Regions from separate parts of the Clostridioides sp. ZZV15-6383 genome, predicted to be linked through region 2. Evidence: riboswitches for the same ligand, from Rfam matches in the RefSeq annotation. Region 2 holds a riboswitch; the other holds the start of a gene.
The links. Region 2 has a riboswitch for glycine ahead of KGF42_RS16215 (alanine/glycine:cation symporter family protein). Riboswitches for the same ligand answer to the same signal wherever they lie in the genome.

Region 1: linked by a shared signal. The riboswitch ahead of KGF42_RS12600 (GrdX family protein) and the one ahead of KGF42_RS16215 (alanine/glycine:cation symporter family protein) in region 2 are both predicted to bind glycine.

Annotation. Positions count from the first base shown of each region.
Region 1 covers NZ_JAGWCV010000033.1:30,090-34,536, forward strand. The annotation lists gene KGF42_RS12595 (M3 family oligoendopeptidase) at 95-1,789, shown strand; glycine riboswitch at 2,121-2,232, shown strand; gene KGF42_RS12600 (GrdX family protein) at 2,335-2,706, shown strand; gene trxB (thioredoxin-disulfide reductase) at 2,802-3,749, shown strand; gene trxA (thioredoxin TrxA) at 3,817-4,134, shown strand; gene KGF42_RS12615 (glycine/sarcosine/betaine reductase component B subunit) at 4,397-4,447, shown strand, end outside.
Region 2 covers NZ_JAGWCV010000059.1:2,577-7,023, forward strand. The annotation lists gene KGF42_RS16210 (DNA topoisomerase III) at 1-1,150, opposite strand, end outside; glycine riboswitch at 1,578-1,666, shown strand; gene KGF42_RS16215 (alanine/glycine:cation symporter family protein) at 1,855-3,222, shown strand; gene KGF42_RS16220 (class II aldolase/adducin family protein) at 3,373-4,020, opposite strand; gene araD (L-ribulose-5-phosphate 4-epimerase) at 4,038-4,447, opposite strand, start outside.

The DNA.
Region 1 (4,447 bases), on a different contig from region 2:
TATATATATAATAATTTATAAAACTGTGTTACATAGGATATGTAAAGCTATATCTATAAATATAATAAAATAAAGTTGTAAAGGAGTGTTTTAAATGAAATTTTCAGAGTTTAAGTATGAAAGACCCAATTATGACAGTATAAAAAAAGAGTTTTTGGGATGTGTAGAAGATATAAATAACTCTAATGACTATAAAGAGCAGAAAAAAAATATACATAAGATTAATTCATTGAGAAATAAAATAGAAACGTTGTCAAACATAGCATCAATAAGATACAGTATAGATACACTTGATAAATTCTACCAAGAAGAAAAAAATTATTGGGATGAATATATGCCTTTATATGAAGAATTAAATTCACATTTTTATAATGCAATAGTAAATTCAAATTTTAAATATGATTTGACAAAAGAGTTTGGAGAACAATTTTTCACAATAGTAGACTATTCTTTAAAAAGTTTTTCTAAAGAAGTAATAAGTGAAATGCAGGAAGAAAATAAATTGTGCTCAGAGTATACCAGACTTTTAGCATCAGCTGAGATAATGTTTGATGGGAAAATAAGAAATTTATCTGGTATGGGGAAATTCATGTATTCTAAGTGTAGAAAAACGAGAGAACTAGCAAATAAAGCGTATTATAATTTCTTTGAAGAAAATGAGTCTAAATTTGATGATATATTTGATAAATTGGTTAAAGTTAGAGATAAGATATCTAAAAAACTAGGTTTTGAAGATTTTGTAGAGCTTGGATACATTAGAATGATGAGAAGTGACTACAGAGAAGATATGATAAAAAATGTTAGAAAACAAGTATTAAAATATGTTGTTCCAATGGCCAATGAACTTTATGAAAAACAAGCTAAAAGGATTGGTCTAGAGTATTTAAGTTACATAGATGAAGGCGTGGAATTTTTAACAGGAAATGCAAGTTTAAAGGGAGATTCAAAATACATAGTTCAAAATGGTAAAACAATGTATTCTGAGTTGTCAGAAGAAACAGATGAATTTTTTAATTTTATGTTAGAAAATGAACTTATGGATTTAGAAACAAAGAAAGGAAAAGGAGCTGGAGGGTATTGCACCTATATACCAGATTACAAGTCACCATTTATTTTTTCTAACTTTAATCAAACAGCTGATGATATAGATGTATTAACACATGAAGCAGGACATGCATTTCAGTTGTATATGTCTAGATGGATTGATATGCCGGAAATTAATTTTCCAACACTTGACAGTTGTGAAATCCATTCAATGAGTATGGAATTTATAACATGGCCATGGATGGATTTATTTTTTAAAGAAGATACAGATAAATATAAATTCACTCATCTATCATCTGCAATTAAATTTATACCTTATGGAGTAATTGTTGATGAATTTCAACATTATGTTTATAAAAATCCTAATATGGATAAGTCAAAAAGAAAAGAAATTTGGAAATTTTTAGAGAAAAAATACTTACCTCATAGAAAGTATGATGATAATTCTTTTTTAGAGAGAGGTTGTTGGTGGTTTAAGCAAGGTCATATATTTAAAAATCCGTTTTATTACATAGATTATGTACTAGCTCAAATTTGTGCATTACAATTTTGGAAAAAAATGATTCAAGATAGGGATGCAGGATGGCAAGATTATATAAATATCTGTAAAGTTGGAGGAACAAAATCATTTTTAGACATTGTGAGTATGGGAAATTTGTATTCTCCATTTGATGATGACTGTATTAAATCTATTATAGGTGATGTTAAATCCTGGTTTGATGAAGTAAATGACAGCAAATTATAAAAAATTATGAGAATTTTATTGTATAAATGTAAAAAATTAAAAAATACATAAAAAATAAATATTTGTTTTAAAAATAGTCTTATTTTTAACCAATTTGATAAAATAAACCAAAAAAGGTTTGAACTTTAAAAAAAAAGAAAATACAGGAAATATGTAATATCAACACTTGGAAAAAAAAGTGAAAATGTATACAAAATACATATAAAAAAACTATTGCAAATTTTATAGAATGTTTATATACTTAAGTCAACAGAGATAGAAAAAAGCTATTTATAAAAAACACAAGGATAAATTGCTTAATTTTCAATTTTCTGAAAAAATAATAATCCGGCTGAAGAGTATGGGAGACTGCTTTATAAAAAAGCGACCGAAGGGACAAATTTAATCTTATTTACCCAAAAGATTAGATGAAATTCTCAGGTAAAGATGACTGTACTTGGACGGGGCTCTGAAAATGATTTTAACAGGGAAGGCAAATTGGGAGATTTGTTTTTCCTGTTTTTTATTTATCAAGTAATAAATAAAAGTTTGAAAGAGAGTAAAAAATGATAATAATTACAAATAATCCAAAAGTAAAAGAAGAAGTTCAAGACAGAGAAGTTTTGTTTAAAGATACAACTTATATTGGTATCTTAGAAGCAAGTAGAGATTTGATACATGAAGGGTATGAACTTTTATCTCATCCACTCTATGGGAGTGTAAAACCAAATGAAACACCTTACAGAACTGTTATACTAAAGAAAGGAAATCGTTTGGATATAAACTCTTTGACCTTAATTGAAGAAGCAATCATCACTGCAAGTAAATTTCAGAATAATAAAAAGACTCCAAAATGGACAGAAAGTGTTCAAGATGACTTTAGAGTAATTGATTATGATATATTCTATAATACAATACAAAGAATGCAGTATGAATAAATAAGTTTGTTAAAAAGTTGTTAAAGTAGCCTAAATATTAAATCTAATTTAATATTAAATAAAATGAGAAATTTAATTGGGGAGGATAAGTCAAAATGGAAAATGTGTATGACTTAGTAATAATTGGTTCAGGACCAGCAGGGCTTGCAGCAGGTCTTTATGGAGCAAGAGCAAAGTTGAAAACTCTAATCCTAGAAAAAGACAAGACTGGTGGACAAATTGTAATAACACATGAGATTGCAAATTATCCAGGGTCAGTTCCAAATGCAACAGGTCCAAGTTTAATAGCTAGAATGGTTGAACAATGTAAAGAGTTTGGAGCAGAGATGCTAAGAGACAACATTGTAGATACTGAACTAGATGGAGATATAAAAGTTTTAAAAGGGGAAAAAGCAGAATATAGAGCAAAAGCAGTAATAATAGGAACAGGAGCAACTCCAAGAAAAATTGGTTGTCCTGGAGAAAAAGAACTTACTGGTAAAGGGGTTTCATACTGTGCAACTTGTGATGCAGATTTCTTTGAAGATTTTGAAGTATTTGTTGTAGGCGGAGGAGATAGTGCATTAGAAGAAGCGATGTATTTAACTAAATTTGCTAGAAAAGTAACAATTGTACATAGAAGACAAGGATTTAGATGTGCTAAAAGTGTTGAAGAAAAAGCAAAAGCTAATCCAAAGATAGAATTTTTATTAGATACAGTAATAGAAGAAATCAAAGGTGATGGAATATTAGAGTCAGTTGTATTCAAAAACAAAGTTACTGGAGAAACTCATGAATACTTTGCAGATGAAGAAGATGGAACAATGGGAGTATTTGTTTTCGTTGGATTAGATGCTCAAACTGATTTATTCAAAGGCAAAGTTGATATGGATGAAAAAGGTTATATAATAACTGATGAAGATATGAAAACTAATATACCAGGAGTATTTGCAGCAGGAGATTGCAGATCTAAAACTCTAAGACAGGTTGTAACAGCAACTAATGATGGAGCAATTGCATCTATAGTAGCTGAGAAATATATTGACGAAAAATTTGGAAACTAGAGTCTGTAAATTAAATTCAATAAATAATATTTAAAATAAAATAAAAATTTCAAGGGGGAATAAGAAAATGTTAGATTTAGATAAGGCTACATTTGAAGAAGAAGTTTTAAATGCAGAAGGTTTTGTATTTGTTGATTTTTGGAGTGAAGGTTGTGAGCCTTGTAAAGCTTTAATGCCAGATGTTCATAAATTAGCTGAGACTTATGGAGATAAGATAAAATTCTGTAAGATGGATACAACAAAAGCTAGAAGATTAGCTATAAAACAAAAAGTATTAGGTCTTCCAACTATGGCTATATACAAAGATGGGGAAAAAGTAGACGAAGTTACTAAGGATGATGCTACAGTTTCTAATATAGAAGAAATGATTAAAAAATATCTTTAATATATTGATAAAGTATTAACATCAAAAGAAAAAATTTATTTTAGTCTGAAGATAAAAGAAAAGTGTTTTTATGTCTAAGTTTGTTAAAAAAATAATTTTAGATAAAATAATTTTTTTACAATAAATATTTTTTATTAATGAAATAAATATTTGAAACATAAAAACAGAATATAAAAATATCTTTAAGATAAGTTGTAAAATGATATAATTTTGAGAAAAACTCAAATGCATATACACAAATTAAATAACAGGAGGTGCAAGTATGCGTCTTGAATTAGGGAAAATCTTTATAAAAGATATTCAATTTGGTGAT
Region 2 (4,447 bases):
TAAAATCACTCATAAAGACTTTCTGCTCCGTTGGTATTATTGCATGATGGTCTGTTACCTTTGAATTATCAACAAATGATTTATTAGCTGTAATATTACTTTTTAATAATTTATTACAAATTTTTGAATAATCGCTAACATTTACAGCTTTTATTCTATCTTTCAATGTTCCAACAATATCTGAAGTTAGGTATCTAGAATCAGTTCTAGGATAAGTAAGTACTTTATGATACTCATATAGTTTTTGCATTATAGATAATGTTTCTTTTGCTGAAAATCCAAACATTTTATTTGCATCTCTTTGTAACTCTGTTAAATCATAGAGTGCAGGTGAATATTTTTTCTTATATGACTTACTTACTTCAGATATTTTTATGTCTAAATTTTTTATTTTTTCCAATATGCTCTCTATCTTTTCCTTACTAAATGTTGAGGAGCCACTATTCTTATCATTCCAAATAAACTTTATATCTGAACTTCCCTTTGTAGCGATTAATTCCAATCCATAATACTCTTTAGGTTTGAAATTTCTTATTTCCTCTTCTCTCTTAAGCAACATTGCAAGAGTAGGAGTTTGAACTCTTCCACAAGAAAGTTGTGCATTGTACTTTGTTGTCAAAGCTCTAGTTGCATTTATTCCAATAATCCAATCAGCTTCTGCTCGTGCTATTGCTGAATAGTATAAATTTTCATATTCTTTTCCAGCTTTTAATTTCGCAAATCCTTCTTTTATTGCTTTGTCTGTACTTGAAGAAATCCAAAGGCGCTTTAGAGGTTTTTTTACTTGTGATTTTTCTATTATCCACCTTGCTACAAGTTCTCCTTCACGACCTGCATCTGTTGCTATAACTATTTCATCTATATCATTTCTATTCATTTGAGTTTTGACTGTATTAAACTGTTTTCCACTCTTTTTTATTACAACAGTCTTCAGGTGCTTAGGAAGTATTGGCAAGTCTTCTAAGCTCCATGATTTATATCTTTCTCCATAACTTTCAGGGTCAGCAAGTGTAACTAAATGACCTAATGCCCAAGTTACCACATACTTTGAACCCTCTATATATCCGTTTTTTTCATTTTTTGACCCTAAAACTTTTGCTATATCTCTTCCAACAGAAGGCTTTTCTGCCAGTACTAATACTTTTCCCATCTAAAAATACTTCCTTTCTCTATGCTTAATCTCATATTACGATTAAAATCTAAATAAATAGAACTTTTCTTAATATCGTAACTATAATATTACCATAATTTAATCATATCTAATTAATTATTTAAAACTTTCTTATTTTTTTATTTAAAACTTATCTTATTTCTAATTTGTATACCTATTATAGAATCCATTTTCACGTATATTACTTATATTTATAAGTTTATAATTCGTAAATAGGCATACATTTTTATATTTTTTCTTTGTTTTTTAAATTTTCAGTTGACAAAACATAAAAACTTATATTAATATTATTAATACAATAAGCTATGACAAATCAATATCCGGTTAAGATTTTATAGAAGAGTTGCTATACAGCACACCGAAGGAGTAACACTCTCAGGTACTTTTAAAAGTAGGACTGTAAAATTTACGGAACTCTGGAGAGACCCATTATGGGCGCCGAAGGGGCAAGGCTTTTATGCTCAATCTCTCAGGCAAAAGGACAGGGATTATCTACCAAAACTAGTATTTATTAATACTTTTATTTTGGTTGCTAATTAGTGTATATCCAGAGCTGAATCTTTTTTAGATTTAGCTTTTTTTATTACACTAGAAATTATTAATAAATTATACTTATTTCCTGTCAATTACTTCATTAAAAATTCTATTGATTATGTAAAGCAAAAAAATGAGGGAGTGTTTTTATGAATCTAATTGATGTTTTAAACAAAGTTGATGCTTTTATTTGGGGACCACCCCTACTAGTATTGCTAGTTGGTACTGGTATACTACTTACTGTTAAACTTGGAGTTATACAAATAATTAAACTTCCAAGAGCTCTTAAGTTAATATTCTCTGCTGAAAACAAAGGTAGTGGTGATGTTTCAAGTTTTGCAGCTTTATGTACTGCACTAGCTGCTACAGTTGGTACTGGTAATATTGTTGGTGTTGCTACAGCTATTAAAGCTGGTGGACCTGGTGCACTTTTTTGGATGTGGATAGCAGCTTTCTTTGGAATGGCTACTAAGTATTCAGAAGGTGTTCTTGCAATAAAATACAGAACTAAAGATAAAAATGGTCAAGTGTCTGGTGGACCAATGTACTACATAGTAAATGGTATGGGGGAAAAATGGAGACCTCTTGCAATATTTTTCGCTATAAGTGGTATATTAGTTGCACTTTTAGGAATAGGTACTTTTACTCAAGTAAATTCAATAACAGATGCTATAAATAATAGTTTTGGAGTAGACCCTAGAATCACAGGTGTTGTATTAGCAGTATTTGTAGCTTTAGTTGTATTTGGAGGTCTTAAAAGTATATCTAATGTAGCTACTAAGATAGTACCTTTTATGGCGGTTATATATATCGTAATCTGTGGAATCATTTTACTATCTTTTTGGAATAAAATTCCTGAAACTTTTATGCTAATAATCAAAAGTGCATTTACACCTACTGCTGCTACTGGTGGTTTTCTAGGAGCAACTATGTCGCTAGCAATTAGAAATGGTATAGCTCGTGGTGTATTTTCAAATGAATCTGGTCTAGGTAGTGCTCCAATAGCTGCAGCAGCTGCTAAAACTGAATGGCCAGCAGAACAAGGTCTTATATCTATGACAGGTACTTTTATAGACACTATTATAATCTGTACTCTTACTGGATTCTCTCTTGTTATTTCAGGAGTATGGTGTTCAGACCTAAATGGAGCTGTTATGACACAAGCAGCTTTTAATGGAGCAATTCCTACATTTGGACCAATATTACTTACAGTTAGTTTAACATTATTTGCATTTACTACAATTTTAGGATGGAGTTATTATGGAGAAAGATGTTTTGAATTCCTATTTGGTGTAAGAGGTATGAATGGGTATAGAACTGTATTTGTAGCTATGGTGTTATTAGGTGCATTCTTAAAATTAGAAGTTGTTTGGATAATTGCTGATATCGTAAATGGACTTATGGCAATACCTAACCTGATAGCTTTACTTGCACTATCTCCTATAATAGTCTCTGAAACTAAAAAATATTTTGAACATATAAATTCTCCAGAAAATCAGATAAAGAAAAATGCATAAATAAAAAGTATAGAATTCCAAGTCAATTTTATATGACTTTGGAATTCTATATTCTTTTTAAAAAATATAGTAATTAATATAAGATAAGATAGTAATTGACATAAATAGTACATATATTTTAATTAATCACTTCAATAAAAATTGCTTAGATTAAAATTTTATTTCTTCTGGGTATTTCCATGAGTTAAATTCATCAACATCTACTACTTCAAGCTCTTTAAACTGATTTAACACTAAAGACCGATAATATATTTCTGCTACCTCTTCTACATATCTTGATTTTAATAATGCCTCATCTAAATCATCACCTACAGTTGTTAGACCATGCCTTTCTAGTAAACATGCATCTGTATCTAACAATAATTTTGAAACACTTTTAGCTAATTTTAAAGTTCCTGGTCTTTCATATGGAGCAATATCTACATAACCACCATAGTTAACTGATTCATATACAATTGGTATAATTGGTTTCTTTGCTACTGAAAATGTTGTTGCATATAAAGAATGAGTATGTGATATAGCATTTACATTTTCCCTTATTTTATATATTTCAATATGCATCAACACCTCACTACTTGGTTTAATGCCTTTCTGAACCTCTATTATATTTCCATCTAAATCTAAAACACAAATATGCTCAACTTTTAATTCTTCTCTTCCTATACCTGAGGGTGTTATAAGTATATATCCAGTATCTTTATCTCTAATACTAAAATTGCCAGCTTTTTCTTTACATAAACCATAATGTTCTGCTTTAATTGCTATTTCCACAATTTTGACCTTTAAAGACTCTAGCATAATTCACCTCCAAGTAATTATTTTTGACCATAGTATGCATTTTTTCCATGCTTTCTTGAAAAATGCTTATTCATAAGTACCTTCTCCATAATATTATCAGGACTCATTAACTCTGTATAATAGGCCATCTTTGCAACTTCTTCTAAAACTACTGCATTATGGACAGCCTCATTTGCACTTTTTCCCCATGTAAAAGGTCCATGGTCATTCACAATTATTCCTGGACAATGAATTGGGTTTTTTCCCATAAATTCTTCAACAATTACATTTCCAGTTTCTTTTTCGTATTCACTGCAAATTTCTTCTTTAGTCATTTTTCTGGTACATGGTATACTTCCATAAAAATAATCTGCATGAGTAGTACCACATGCTGGTATAGATTTCCCTATTTGAGCCCATATTGTGGCCCAACTTGAATGTGTATGTA